DNA from 3 places in the Micromonospora sp. M42 genome. Region 3 is predicted to be linked to each of the others. Evidence: riboswitches for the same ligand, from Rfam matches in the RefSeq annotation. Region 3 holds a riboswitch; each other region holds the start of a gene.
What was found. Region 3 has a riboswitch for cyclic di-AMP ahead of MCBG_RS27465 (coiled-coil domain-containing protein). Riboswitches for the same ligand answer to the same signal wherever they lie in the genome.
Positions count from the first base shown of each region.

Region 1: another riboswitch for cyclic di-AMP. It lies ahead of MCBG_RS19625 (C40 family peptidase); the one in region 3 lies ahead of MCBG_RS27465 (coiled-coil domain-containing protein).
Region 2: another riboswitch for cyclic di-AMP. It lies ahead of MCBG_RS09305 (C39 family peptidase); the one in region 3 lies ahead of MCBG_RS27465 (coiled-coil domain-containing protein).

Region 1 is NZ_KK037233.1:4,259,380-4,264,076, forward strand. It holds gene MCBG_RS19615 (pyridoxamine 5'-phosphate oxidase family protein) at 1-323, opposite strand, end outside; gene dcd (dCTP deaminase) at 402-980, shown strand; gene MCBG_RS19625 (C40 family peptidase) at 1,045-2,076, opposite strand; cyclic di-AMP (ydaO/yuaA leader) riboswitch at 2,090-2,227, opposite strand; gene MCBG_RS19630 (N-acetylmuramoyl-L-alanine amidase) at 2,466-4,499, shown strand; gene MCBG_RS19635 (C40 family peptidase) at 4,565-4,697, opposite strand, start outside.
Region 2 is NZ_KK037233.1:2,065,964-2,070,660, reverse strand. It holds gene MCBG_RS09315 (hypothetical protein) at 1-305, shown strand, start outside; gene MCBG_RS09310 (hypothetical protein) at 445-1,209, shown strand; cyclic di-AMP (ydaO/yuaA leader) riboswitch at 1,510-1,650, shown strand; gene MCBG_RS09305 (C39 family peptidase) at 1,845-2,690, shown strand; gene MCBG_RS09300 (alpha/beta fold hydrolase) at 2,957-3,703, shown strand; partial or broken gene MCBG_RS35135 (CDP-glycerol glycerophosphotransferase family protein) at 3,712-4,697, opposite strand, start outside.
Region 3 is NZ_KK037233.1:5,934,654-5,939,350, reverse strand. It holds gene MCBG_RS27475 (HelD family protein) at 1-1,137, shown strand, start outside; gene MCBG_RS27470 (cation diffusion facilitator family transporter) at 1,232-2,146, shown strand; cyclic di-AMP (ydaO/yuaA leader) riboswitch at 2,290-2,421, shown strand; gene MCBG_RS27465 (coiled-coil domain-containing protein) at 2,426-3,502, shown strand; gene MCBG_RS27460 (SRPBCC family protein) at 3,499-3,975, opposite strand; gene MCBG_RS27455 (STAS domain-containing protein) at 4,077-4,436, opposite strand.

The DNA of each region.
Region 1 (4,697 bases), 1.7 Mb from region 3:
CGGGCCAGCCGCGTCACGGTGGCCGGGTCGGTCACCGGCCGCGCGCGCCCCGCGATGTACGCCTCGTCGTCGCTCTCCTCGGGCGGGAACGAGTGCAGCGCGTAGCGGCCGTCGCGTTCGAGGTCACGGCGCTTCGGCGAGTCGATGACGAAGCACCATAGGCCGTCGTCGGTGAACACCGGGGAGACCGGGTGCACGCGGGGGCCGCCGTCGGCGCGGACCGTGGCGAGGTAGCCGAAGCCCGGCCCGTACTGCTGCATCAGGAGGCGGATCTCGCCGGCGAGGCGGGGCTCGTCGGCGGCGAATTCGGACCAGGAAGCCATGCGGACATCCTATCGAACACGTGTACGAAGAAGTAGTGCGACACGCAGGTCACCCATACCGGTCGCTATGGTGTTCCGATGCTGCTCTCCGACCGCGACCTGATCTCCGAGATCAAGGCCGGCACGCTCGCGCTGGAGCCCTTCGAGCCCACGCTGGTGCAGCCGTCGAGCATCGACGTACGCCTGGACCGGCTCTTCCGGGTCTTCAACAACCACCTCTACACACACATCGACCCGTCGGTCCAGCAGGACGACCTCACCTCGATGGTGGAGGTGCCCGAGGGCCAGCCGTTCGTGCTGCACCCGGGCGAGTTCGTGCTCGCCTCCACGCTTGAGGTGATCTCGCTGGGCGACCAGCTCGCGGGCCGGCTCGAGGGCAAGTCGAGCCTGGGGCGGCTGGGGCTGCTGACCCACTCGACAGCCGGCTTCATCGACCCCGGCTTCTCCGGCCACGTCACGCTGGAGCTGTCGAACGTGGCGAACCTGCCGATCACGCTCTGGCCCGGCATGAAGATCGGCCAGCTCTGCATCTTCCGGCTCTCCTCGCCGGCCGAGCACCCGTACGGCTCGGCCGTCTACGGCTCGCGTTACCAGGGGCAGCGCGGCCCGACGCCGAGCCGGTCCTGGCAGAGCTGGCGCACCTGGCCGACGCGCTGACGCCGCCCGCAGTTGTTAAGAAGGGCCCCCTCCTCTACCGGAGGCGTTAAGAGGGGGCCCTTCCTTACACGCGGCCGTAGCTGTTGATGTCGCCGTCGTCGACCCGCTTCATCGTGATGGGCTTGCCGGACTGGGAGGCGTGCACCACCCAGCCGTCGCCCACGTACATCGCCACGTGGTGCAGGTCGCTGTAGTAGAAGACGAGGTCGCCGGCGCGCAGCTCGGCCCGGCTGATGCGCTTCGTCACGCCGTGCTGCTGGCGTGCGCTGTGCGGCAGCGAGACGCCGCCCTTGGCCCAGGCCGCCATGGTGAGGCCCGAGCAGTCGAAGTGGTCCGGGCCGGCGGCGCCCCAGACGTAGATCTTGCCGATCTGGGCGCAGGCGAACTTCACCGCCGCTCCGGCCGGGCCGCCGGGATAGCCGGCCGGGCAGGGCGCCGGGCGCAGCGGGCCGCCGCCGCCCTTGCCGTACACCTTGAGCCGCAGCTTCTCCAGCTTGGCGATCTCGGCGTCGATCTGCTTCTTCTTCGCCGCGAGCTGGGCCTCGGTGCGCGCCAGGCCGGCGATCATCTCGTCCAGCGGCTTCTTCTTCGCCGCCAGCTCGTCGCGCAGCGCGGCGACCGAGCGCACCTGCTCGTGCTGGCGGTGCGCGAAGCGGTCGAGCAGCTCCAGGCCGTCGACCAGGTCACCGGGTGAGCGGCTGCCGAGCAGCGCGTTGACCGTGGAGAGGTTGTCGGCCTTGTAGGCGTCGGCGGCGAGGCCGCCCACCTGGCCGAGCGCGGCGTCCACCCGGGCTTGCAGGGGTGCGATCTGCCGGCCGAGCGCGTCGGCCTGCCTGCGCCGCGCGGCGAGCTGCTCGCGTACGTCGTTGACCTGCTCGATGACCGGTTCGAGCTTGTTCCAGTCGCGGTCGATCTGGGCCTCGATCTCGGCGACCGAGGGTTCGGCGTGTGCCGCAGTGGCGCCGCCGGTCAGTACGACGGCGGTGCCGACCAGTGCGGCGAGGGCGGTGGTGAAGCGGGACCAGCGGGAACGCGGCGCGGCGCTGGACCGGTCGACCGACCGGTTCGACGACGGCCGCGGGGCATGGAGTGCCACCGGGCGTCCGTACTCCTTCTTCCGTACCGCCTACCGGGTTAGCTGACGGATTCGGGCGGGAAGGGAGCCGCCCTACCGCAGCAGCGCTGCGGATTCACCCCAGGTACCTGGTTCCCCGGCTCGCCCGGAGGCGACTCGGCGGTGTCGGACCGTCACCGACCGGGTTGGACGGTGAGACGTGCGGCCGACGATTCACCAGAGTAGGGACCACCGTTATCGATCCGCAACTTCCAGCGCCGTGACACTCCGTACGCGATCCAGCGCCACACCGCGCACGGAGGTGAAATTTTCTTTCACGACTGATTACTTACTGGAAAGGTATTGACCGTCGCGGGTGTGCGGAGTGAGGGTGGAAACGCAGTGACCCCCATCCCTGTCCAGGAGGTTCGATGCATCTCTCCGCCCCGCCGTCGGGCAGACGGATACTGCTCGCCGCCGCCGTGGCCACGGCCACCGCGCTGGCGACCACCGGCCCGGTTACCGCCGCGCCGGACACGTCCGCGCCCGCGAGCGACCGGCAACAACAATACGCCGCCGCCGCGGCCGAGTACGGCGTCCCCCAGAACGTGCTGCTCGGTGTCTCCTATCTGGAGTCCCGCTGGGACACCCACCCGGGTCAGCCCAGCACCAGCGGCGGCTACGGCCCGATGCACCTGACCGACGCCGCGCACATCCTCGCCACGCCGGGCAGCGCCCACGTCGACGAGGACGAGGACCCGCGCGGCGACGACTCCCGGCCGCTGAAGCTCGACCCGGCCACCGCCGCCGCGCCGACGCGGGAGACGCCGCTGCCGAGCGCCTCGCTCCAGACGCTCGACGCGGCCGCCGCGCTCACCGGGCTGGACGCGGGGACGCTGCGCACCGACCCGGCCGCGAACATCCGCGGCGGCGCGGCGCTGCTGTCGTCGTACCAGAAGGCTCTGGGCGGGCCGGTCGGCGCCGGCACCGACCCGGCGGCCTGGTACGCCGCGGTGGCCCGCTACTCCGGCGCGGACACCGCCGACGCGGCGGCGGCCTTCGCCGACGAGGTCTACGACCAGCTCGGCCAGGGCGCCACCCGGACCACCGACGACGGCCAGCGGGTCACGCTCGCCGCCACCGCCGCGAAGCCGGACCGCGCCCGGCTGGCCCGCCTCGGCCTGCGCACCGCGCAGCGGCCGGACGGACTGGAGTGCCCGGTCCGGCTGGCCTGCGAGTGGATTCCCGCGCCCTACGAGCAGCTCAGCGACGACCCGGGCGACTACGGCAACCACGACCTGGCTGACCGGCCGAAGCAGCAGAAGATCGAGTACATCGTCATCCACGACACCGAGGGCTACTTCGGCCCGAGCGTCGACCTGGTGAAGCGGGCCGACTACCTGGGCTGGCACTACACGCTGCGCTCGGTGGACGGCTACATCGCCCAGCACATCAAGACCAAGGACGTGGGCTGGCACGCCGGCAACTGGTACGTCAACGCCAAGTCCATCGGCCTGGAGCACGAGGGCTTCGCCGGCCAGGGCACCTGGTACACCGAGGCGATGTACCGCACCTCCGCCAAGCTGGTCCGCCACCTGGCGCTGAAGTTCGGCATCCCGATGGACCGGCAGCACATCATCGGCCACGACAACGTGCCCGGCATCACCGCCGCCAACGTGGGCGGCATGCACTGGGACCCGGGGCCCTACTGGGACTGGTCGCACTACTTCGACCTGATGAAGGCGCCGTTCCGCGGCACCGGCACGGCGAAGACCGGCCTGGTCACCATCGACCCGGACTTCGCCACCAACCGGCCCGCGTTCACCGGTTGCAACCAGCAGCCGCCGGGCGTCCCGACGCCCACCCCGCCGGCGCAGCCGTGCCCCTCGCGCGGCTCCTCGGCGGTGATCCTGCGGACCGCGCCGAGCCCGGACGCCCCGCTCGTCAACGACCTCGGGCTGCGCCCGGACGGCACGCCGGACACCATGTACATCTCCGACCACGGCGCCCGCGCCTCGGCCGGCCAGACGTACGCGCTCGCCGGCCGGCAGGGCGACTGGACCGCGATCTGGTACCTCGGCCAGAAGGCGTGGTTCCACAACCCGGCCTCCGCGCCCACCGCCAAGTGGGCCACCGGCTTCGTGGTGACCCCGCGGCCCGGCAAGGCCACCATCCCGGTGTACGGCCGCGCCTACCCGGAGCAGTCCGCCTACCCGGACACCATCCCGTACCAGGCCATCTCTCCGCTGCAGTACACGTTCGCCGCCGGCCAGCGGTACGCGGTCGGCGGGGTGCTGCCCGGCGAGTACTACCGGGCGGTCTCGTTCGACGGTTCCGCGCCGGGTGACCGGACCGTGGTACGCGGGAAGAACCAGTACGTGCAGGTCCAGTTCGGCCACCGGATCATGTTCGTGAACCTGGACGACGTGCTGATCCTGCCGTCCCCGGTCGGCGCGCCGCGCTGACCCCTCCCCGAGAACGCGAAGGCCCCCGGTCCATGCGGACCGGGGGCCTTTCGGTGTGACCGAGGTCAGGTGACCCGGACGAAGCCGGCGAGCGGCTGGGTGTTGATGCTCGACACCTGGACCGGCTTGCCTGTCCGGGGCGCGTGCACCATCACCCCGTTGCCGAGATAGAGCCCGACGTGATGCAGATCGGAGCCG
Region 2 (4,697 bases), 3.9 Mb from region 3:
TGTGGTGGGTGGCGCGCTGGACCGCCCGGATGCTCGCCAGTCTCGCCGTGGTCGTCGCCTGTTCGTTCGGCGCGGCCACGCTGCCGGCCGTCGCCGCCCCGGCCGCGCCAGCCGGCCCGGCGTACGTGAGCACGCCGGCCGCCCCGCGACCGGAATCCGACCGCGCCGCCGAGCGGCAGGCCCGTCCCGACGGCGCACCCGCGCCCGCCGCACGGGCCACCGACACGCTCCCGAACGACCCGCAGCCGGTCCCGGCCGGCCGGATCACCGCGCCGGTCGGCCTGCGGGCCCCGCCCGCCCGCTGATCCGCCCACGGGCCGCGCCCGTCACCGCACCCACCGAACGTCATCCCGCACCCGCCCTTCGACGGCCCGGCGCCCCCGCGCCGCGCCCCGACCGGCCGTGCGGATTCTCCCGCCAGGTTCTTCCCGTGAGGTGCCGACCATGTCGCAGACCGCTCTCTACCACTTCCTCACCGCGGTCCCCGAGGCCGCCGCCATCTGGTCCTTCCTGATGCTGCTCGCGTTCGGCCTGCTCGCCGCGCTGGTGGCCCGGCCCGAGCGCGACGGCGTCGCCGAGGCTGCCGCCGATCCGGTGGACCAGGACGCCGCGCGCCGCGACGACCTCGTCCGGTACGCCGAGGAGGTGGCGGTGGCCGCCGCCGGGGCCGCCCAGACGGCCCGTCGCCGCCGGGAACGGTGGCTGGCCGCGCAGGACGAGGCGGAACGCGCCTGGACCGCGTACGACGAGGCGGACAGCGCCGCCCGCCGCCTGGCCGGGGCCGCCGCGCTGGCCGCCCCGCGCACCCCGCGCACCCCGGCGGAGTACGCGGCCCGGGAGCGCTGGCTGCACCACGCCGCCATGACGGCGCACTGGCGCGGCGACCTGTCCGCCCGGCAACTCGCCGACGTGCTGGCGCGCCGCAACGGGTGGGACCCGCGCCGGCACCCGGCCGAGCAGGAGATCGTGCTGGCCCGGGCCGTACGGGACCGGCGCCGGACCGGCTGGGAGAGCGCCGCCGAGCGGGAGCGGCAGGCGTGGCGGGACGCCGAACTGGCCGCCGAGGCCGCCCGTACGCTCGCCGCCGAGGCGTACGCGGCCACCCTGGCGGTGCGGCCCGCCCCGGTGTCCCGCGGCGTGGCGACGATCCCCCTGCCGGTCGGCGCGTCCGTCCGCAACGCCCGCTGGCGTCCGGCCCGGGTCGGCTGAGGCGACCGAATTGTTACCCGGAATGTGGTGAGCCGGCTCACCCCCGGCGCCGAAACGGGCGTGGAGCGCAGAACAGGCCAATGAGCCGCGCCATTGCCGGTCAGGCGCTCGCCGTCTGTCCCCTTTTCGCCTCCCGGGCGCCGTCACCACCGCTTGTCCCATTGAGTGAAGTGAGTAACCGGCTGTTCCGAAATCCGTTACCGGGGATCATGTTTACGCAGGTGGGAGCGCTTGGCAGGGGCAGTACCCGCCGGTAGTGTCGGCGCGTCCGGTGCGGTAACCGATCGCAGAAGGCGACGCCGCGCCGACCCGCCTAATCGTGTCATCACGAACCGGGGAACCATGAGCACCATCGGGGTGAATCCGCGGCCACTGCCGCGGTAGGGCGTACTTCCCGCCCGAATCCGTCAGCTAACCCGGTCGGCGGCCACGGAAGGAGTCCCATCCTCGTGCCCACCCCTCGATCGTCCCCCCGCCTCCACGGCTCCGCGGTACCCGCGCTCGCCTGACGCGACCGGCAAACCGCCCCTGGGCGCCCGGCATCGCGGGCGTACCCGTTCCCCCGGCCAATCCGGCCTGCCAGCACGTGTGAACCCCTCCACGTGCCGGGCCGGCGTGTGCCGATCACGCCCCCCGTGGAGGATTTCGTGAAGCACCACCTGAAGCGTCAGCTGCGGCGGATCGCCACCGAACGCCCGTACCAGATCATCGCCGGATCGGCCGCGGCGCTCGTGCTGGCCGCCGGCGCCGGCACCGCCCTCGCCGCCGGTGAGGACGCCCCGGTCCAGCAGGAGAACACCGCCTCGGTCGCCGAACTCGGCGCACGGCTCGGCGAGCCCGCCAGCCGCAGCGAGGCGCGTATCGGCGTCCCGCCGGTGTCGCCGAGCGCCGAGCCCAGCAAGTCGCCCAGCGCCTCCCCGTCGGCGAAGAAGGCCGCGGCGGACCCGGACGTCACCAAGGCCGCGCCGAAGCCGCCGTCGAGCAAGACGCTGGACTACGACTACCAGGCGCAGATCAACTACTACTACTGCGGCCCGGCCGCCGTGCGCAACGCGCTCAGCGCCACCGGCATCGAGCGCAGCCAGGACGCACTCGCCGGCCCGCTCGGCACCACCGAGATGGGCACCAACTCGGCCGAGGACACCACGCGCGTGCTCAACCAGCAGGTCAAGGGCAACCCGTACCGGACCCGGATGATTCCCGGCTCGGCCAGCCCGGCCCAGATGGACCGGCTCCAGGCCGACGTGGTCGAGGCGATCAGCAACGGCCGAGGGGTCGTCGCGAACGTCGCCGGCACCGCCACCGACACCAACGGCGGCTGGCACTCGTTCCCCGGCGGCCACTACGTCGCGGTGATCGGCTACAAGGACGACGGCCGGACCGTCCGGATCGCCGACTCGGCCGACCCGTCGCTGCCGTCGTACTGGCTCACCACGATCGACCTGGCGCACTGGATCGCCAGCCGCGGCTACTCCGCCTGACCCTCCGCACCCCCGGAAGGCCGGCACCCCTCCCGGGGCGCCGGCCTTCCCCGTCCCCACCCGCCCTGGCCCGCCGCCCTCTCGGCGCGTCGATCTTGGACTTGTGGCGCCTGGTATGCCCGGCTCGCCCGCTATGGAAGGCACCACAACTCCAAGATCGGCGGCGAGGGCGAGGGCGAGGGCGAGGGCGGGCGGCGTGGGGCGTGGGGGCGGGTCGGTCGGGTTTGGTCTCGCGTGTCCGGGGCGGGCGGTGGCAGACTGCGCCAATGGGCGATGCGACGGGGAACCGGCACCTGATTCTCCTGCACGGCATGGGCGCCACCGGCGAAGTGTGGCTGCCCTGGGCGCCGCTGCTGGAGCGCCGCTGGCCCGGGCGCTGGCTCGCCCCCGACCTGGCCGGCCACGGCTGGTCGCCGCCGCTCGACGGCTACTCGTTCGACGCCCTGGCCCAGCGCGTCGCGGACGGGCTCGGTCCGCTCCGGCTGGGCCCGCACGACCGGCTGGTGCTGCTCGGACACTCGCTCGGCGGGGTGGTGGCGCTGGCGCTCGCGGCCCGGCAGCGGGCTCTTCCGGTCGACGCGGTGGTGGGGCTCGGCATCAAGGCGGTCTGGTCCCCGGCCGAGCTGGCGAAGGCGAGCGAACTGGCCGCCCGGCCGGTCACCTGGTTCGCCACCCGGGACGAGGTGGCCCGCCGCTACCTGCGCGTCTCGGGGCTGGCCGGGCTGTTCGCCCCGGACCACCCGGTGGTGGAGGCGGGGCTGCGGCGGGTCGACGGCCGCTGGCGGCTGGCGATGGACCCGGCCGCGTTCGCGGTCGGCGAGCCTCGGCTGCCCGCCCTGCTGGCCGCGACCGGCGTGCCGGTGCTGCTGGCCCGCGGCGAGCAGGACCCGATGGTGAGCGACGCGCAGCTCAAGGAGCTGGGCGTGCCGGTGGCCACCCTGCCCGGCCTGGGCCACAACGCGCACGTCGAGGACCCGGCCGCCGTGCTCGCCCTGCTCGACGCGTACCTGTAGAGCGGGGCCTACACGACGGCGCGCTGCGCCGGGACCGCCCAGTCGGCCTGCAGCTCGCGGCGGGCGGCGGCGAGGAACGCCTCGGCGTAGGCGTCGGCGGGGAAGTCGCCCAGGTAGCGGGTGCGCGCCGCCCAGCGCTGCGCGGCCTTCGGGTCGGCGTCGAGCAGGTCGGTGATCACCTGGTCCACGTTGGACATGTCGCGCCGCAGCACGTAGCCGGACGCCGCGAGCGGGAACCGCTCGACGAAGTGCTCGCCGTCGGCGCCGGTGTCGGTGACCGCGTACGGCTTGCCGGAGTAGAGCCAGTCGGAGATGACGCCGGAGACGTCGGAGACCAGCGCGTCGGCGCGGTTGACGCACTCGGTGAGCGTCAGCTCGCGGGCCGCGGCGGCGCCGAACAGGTGCGGGCGGCCGGTCTTGGCCCGGTCGGCGGCGAGCAGCTCGGTGAGCCGGGCGAGCTGGCGGGCCGAGGCCGGGTTCTTGTCGGTGTACGGGTGGGCGCGCAGGATCACCGCCGCCCCGCGGTCGATCAGCCGGCGGATCAGCGTCTCGGCCACCGGCAGCGAGCAGTAGTTGGCGTCGGCGTGGTGCCCGGTCCAGGTCGGGGTGTAGAGGACCGTCGGGTGCGCCGACGCGGCGACCGGCTCCCGGCGTACCTCGATGGCTTCGACCTGGGGCCGGCCGACCACGACGAACTTGTCGGCGGGGATCTCCACGCCCGCGCGGGCGTACCTGTCGATCGCGGCCTGCCCGGCCACGAAGATCTTGTCGAAGATGGCCGAGACCGGGTTGGCGCTCGGGGCCTTGTCGCTGTCGCCGTGGTGCAGCTGCACGTGGGTGAGCTGGTTGAACCGGATCAGGTGGGCGTTCTTCGCGCCGTGGTTGACGTAGAAGGCGACGCGCAGGCTGGGCACCAGCGCCTCGTCGAGCGCCTTCAGGGTGGGGCAGAGGACCACCGGGGCGCGGGTGGCGGCGGCGACGGCCGGCAGGAGCT
Region 3 (4,697 bases):
CGGGACCGGACGCTGGCCCGGGGCGCGCGCCGCAACGAGGTACGCCGGGCGGCGTTCGACGCGGTGCTCGCCGCGCTCTACGCGCAGGCCCGCACGCTGCGGGTGGGACGGCTGCCGGAGCAGCCCGCGTTCGAGGACGAGATCATCGAGCGGCCGGAGTTCCGCGAGTTCCTCAAGGCGTGGTGGCCCCGGCTGCACCCCCGGCACGTGCTGGACTGGCTGGCCCGCCCGGACCGGCTGCGCCGCTACGCCGGGGGGATCCTCTCCTCGGCCGAGATCCGGTTGCTCGGGCAGGCGTACCGCACGCTCACGACCGACGGGCTGACGGTGGCCGACATCGCGCTGCTGGACGAGCTGGACGCGCTGCTGGGCAAGCCGGTGCAGCGGGCCCGGCCCAAGCGCGACCCGTACCAGCTCGCCGGTGGCGTGCGCGAGCTGAGCACGTACGCCGATCGGCAGCGCGCCGCCCGCGCGGCGGCGCGGGAGCGTCCGGCCGACTACCGCGACTACGCGCACGTGGTGGTGGACGAGTCGCAGGACGTCTCGCCGATGCAGTGGCGGATGATCGGCCGGCGCGGGCGGCTGGCGTCCTGGACCGTTGTCGGTGACCCGGCGCAGACGGCCTGGACCGGCGACCCGCAGGAGCTGGACCGGGCCCGGGACCAGGCGCTGGGCCGGCGCAAGCGGCACCGCTACGAGCTGACCACCAACTACCGCAACTCGGCGGAGATCTTCGCGGTGGCGGCGGCGGAGATCCGCCGGCTCTACCCGGATCTGCCGCTGCCCGACGCGGTCCGGTCCACAGGCGTTCCGCCGGTCGAGCGCACGGTGCCCGCCGCCGAGCTGCCGGCGGCCACCGTCGAGGCGGCCGAGGCGCTGCTCGGCCAGGTGGAGGGCACCGTCGGCGTGATCACGCCGGTGCCGCGCCGGGACGAGGTGGCCGGCTGGCTGGGCGCGCTCGGCGCGGGCCGGCTCCAGGTGGTGACCAGCCTCCAGGCCAAGGGCATGGAGTACGACGGCGTGGTGCTGGTGGCGCCGAGCGAGATCCGGGCCGATCCGGGCTCGGGCGTGCGCACGCTCTACGTGGCGCTGTCCCGGGCGACCCAGCGCCTCACCACGCTCGACCCGGTGGGGTGAGGGGCCACGCCCGCGCCACCCACAGTTCACTTGCATACATAGCGATGTGAGCATACATTGGGCCCGGCCGGTACGCGGCAGGGAGGGTGTTGGCGTGGGCGCAGGTCATGACCACAGCAGCGCGGTGGCCAACGCGGCACACCGCCACGCAGGCCGGCTCTGGGCCGCGTTCGCGCTGCTCGCCGTCCTGATGGTGGTCGAGGCGGTGGCCGCCTTCACCACCGGCTCGCTCGCACTGCTCTCCGACGCCGGGCACATGTTCACCGACGTGCTCGGCATCGGCATGGCCCTCGCGGCGATCACCGCCACCCGGCGCGCCGGCACCGACCCGCAGCGCACGTTCGGCCTCTACCGGCTGGAGGTGCTCGCCGCCCTCGCCAACGCCGTGCTGCTCGGCGCCGTCGCGGTCTACGTCCTGATCGAGGCGGTACGCCGCTTCGGCGAGCCGCCGGAGGTGCTGGCCGGCCCGATGCTCGTGGTGGCGGTGCTCGGCCTGCTCGCCAACATCGTCGCCTTCGCGCTGCTGCGCGCCGGGGCGAAGGAGAGCATCAACCTGCGCGGCGCGTACCTGGAGGTGCTCGGCGACCTGCTCGGCTCGCTCGGCGTGATCGCCGCGGCGCTGGTCATCGCGGTGACCGACTGGTGGTGGGCGGACCCACTGGTCGCCGTCGGGATCGGCCTGTTCATCCTGCCGCGCACCTGGCGGCTCGGCCGGGCCGCGGTGCGCATCCTGGTGCAGGCGGCGCCGGAGCACCTCCAGGTGACCGCCGTGCACGACCGGCTGGCCGCGGTCCCCGGCGTGGCCGAGGTGCACGACCTGCACGTCTGGACGCTCACCTCGGGCATGGAGGTGGCCTCGGCGCACCTGACCACCGACCCGGGTGTGGACCCGGCCGGGGTGCTGGCCGCCGCGCGGACGGCGCTGCACGAGGACTTCTCCATCGATCACGCCACGTTGCAGGTCGAACCCGGAGCGTCAGCCGGAGTGTGCGGAAAGACCGAGTGGTGATTAGGGCAGACTTAAATCACCGTGACTGCTGTACACTTATGTCGGTTTTGCCCCACCATGCGGCACTGCGCAACGGAGCCACGCCCGGGCCGCGCCGGTAGGCTCGGTCGCGGCCGCAGCCACCGGCGTCACCGGCGCAGGTGGGGTGGCCGTCGCCTAATCGCCCGAAGGGGCGAGCCGGGGAACCACGTACGTGGGGTGCATCCGCGTCAGCGGTAGGGATCTTCCGTCCCGAACCCGTCAGCTAACCCGGTCGGCGGTTGACGGAAGGACATGTGAATGCCCCCAGTGGCACCTGTACGACGGACGGCCGCCCGGTTGGCGGCCCTGCTCGTCGCGACGCTGACTGTCGGCGTCGCGACCGTTCCGGCCTCCCCCGCCTCGGCGGCGCCCCGGACCGCCCTGCTCGCCGCCGCGCCCGGCGACGACGAGGGCGGCACGCCCGAGCTGCGCGCCCAACTCGACGCGGCCAGCAAGGGCTGGCTGGAGGCGAAGGCCGCGCTGAACCGGTCGGTGAACCGCCAGAAGCAGCTCAACGACCAGCTCGCGAAGGTCGGCGCCGAGCTGGCCGTACGTGACGCCAAGGTCGGTGAGATCGCCGGGGTGGCGTACCGCGCGGGCCGCCTCGGCACCGCCGCGGCGCTGCTCGACAGCAGCAGCCCGGCGGGCTTCATGGACCGGGCCGCCACGCTGGAACAGGTCGCCGCGCACGAGGACCGCACGGTGCGCGAGCTGATCACCACCCGGGACGAGGCCACCCGCACCCGGGCCGCGCTCGACACCGAGATCCGCGAGCAACGCAAGCAGGTCGAGGTGATGGGCAAGCGCAAGGAGCAGGCCGAGCGCGCGCTCGAAGTGGCCAACGAACGTTCCGCACGCAACAACAGCAGCGGCGGCGGCAGCGTCCAGGGCACCTCAAGCAAGAACGCGAAGCCTGCGCCACGCAACTCGGACGGCTCGTGGCCGTCGGAGTCGTGCAGCGTCAACGACCCGACCCCGGCCAACGGCTGCATCACCCCGCGGACGCTGCACGCGCTGCAGCAGGCCAAGGCGGCCGGTTTCACCAGGTACGTCTCGTGCCACCGGCCCAGCGGCTCGGGCGAGCACCCGAAGGGGCGGGCCTGCGACTTCGCCGCCCAGAAGAACGGCTTCGGCGGCGTGGCCAGCGGCGGTGACCGGACGTACGGCAACAACCTGGCCGCGTACTTCGTGCGCAACGCCGACCCGCTCGCCGTGCTCTACGTGATCTGGTTCAAGCAGATCTGGCTGCCCAGCAGCGGGTGGAAGTCGTACAGCGGCGGCAACGGAGACCCGTCCAGCGACCACACCAACCACGTGCACCTGTCGGTGTACTAGCGCGCTCCCGGGGGGCCGGCCGGATCGGGCCGGCCCTCCAGCGTCGCGCCGAGACGGGCCGCCAGGCTCAGGTGAGCCGCCCGGGCCTGGCGGAACGCGTACCCGAACAGCGGCGCCGGCGCGGTGAGCGTGATCTCCACGTCGATGCGCACGGTGCCGTCGGGCTCGTCGCGTAGCCGGGTGTGGTTGCGCACCGTCGTCGCCGGCTGCTGCCGGGCGACAGTGACCACCTCGTCCTCGCTCGCGACCAGCACGTCCGCCTGGTACGTGACCGGGAAGTGCAGCGGGCCCAGTTGCAGCCGGTCGGTGATCGCGTAGCTGGCCAGCGCGCCCGGCCGGGCCGGCAGCTGCCGGACCCGGACGATCAGCGGATGCAGCTCGCCCTGGCGACTCAGGTCACCCAGCAGTGCCACCGCGTCGGCCCGGCTGCACCGGGCCTGCACGGTGTAGCTGAAGCTGTCGCTGCTCTGCAAGCGGGCCCCCTCGCCGTCGTACGTCGCGACGATCGTCCCGTACCGACGCCGGGCTGGCAACGGGTAGAAGGTCCCCTGGCCGCAGGGGGTGCGAACGGCGCTCAGGCGCCGGGCAGCACCTCGGGGGTGTCGTCGGCGAACCACGGCTCGGGAGCGCCGAAGAGGCCGAGCAGGCCGGTCACCCAGAGCTGCCGGTGCACGAACCGGCTCGGCTCGGTGACCACGAGCTTGACGCCGCTGACCTCGCAGGTCTGGAAGCCGGCCACCATGGCGCTGATGCCGACCGAGTCGATGAACGTGACGAGCCGCATGTTCAGCTCGATGCGCGAGGGACGGCCCTTCGCGAGCACCTCGGCGATCGCTTCCCGCACCTCGTACGCGGTGTCGACGTCGATCTCCCCACGGGGCGCGATCTGGACGACACCACCCGGCCGCACCGACTTCACGATCGACAGGCTCACGCGAGCACCTCCACTCGCCCTTGACGGGCGCCTCATCAGTACGCGGGCCGCGACCGAGAGTATTCCTCCAACGGCCCGGTCGCCACCCCCCGGGATGAGCAATTCGCGAACTGGGCACACCTGGGCGCTCCCAATCCGGACCTCCGGGTTCCAGTTTCCCCTTCGACGCGGGCCGCGGCCAGCCGTACGGCCGGTCGGACCCGTCGATCCGCCGACCAGGGTAGCGGGCGCGCGCACGTCCCGTCGGCACCGGTCCCGGCG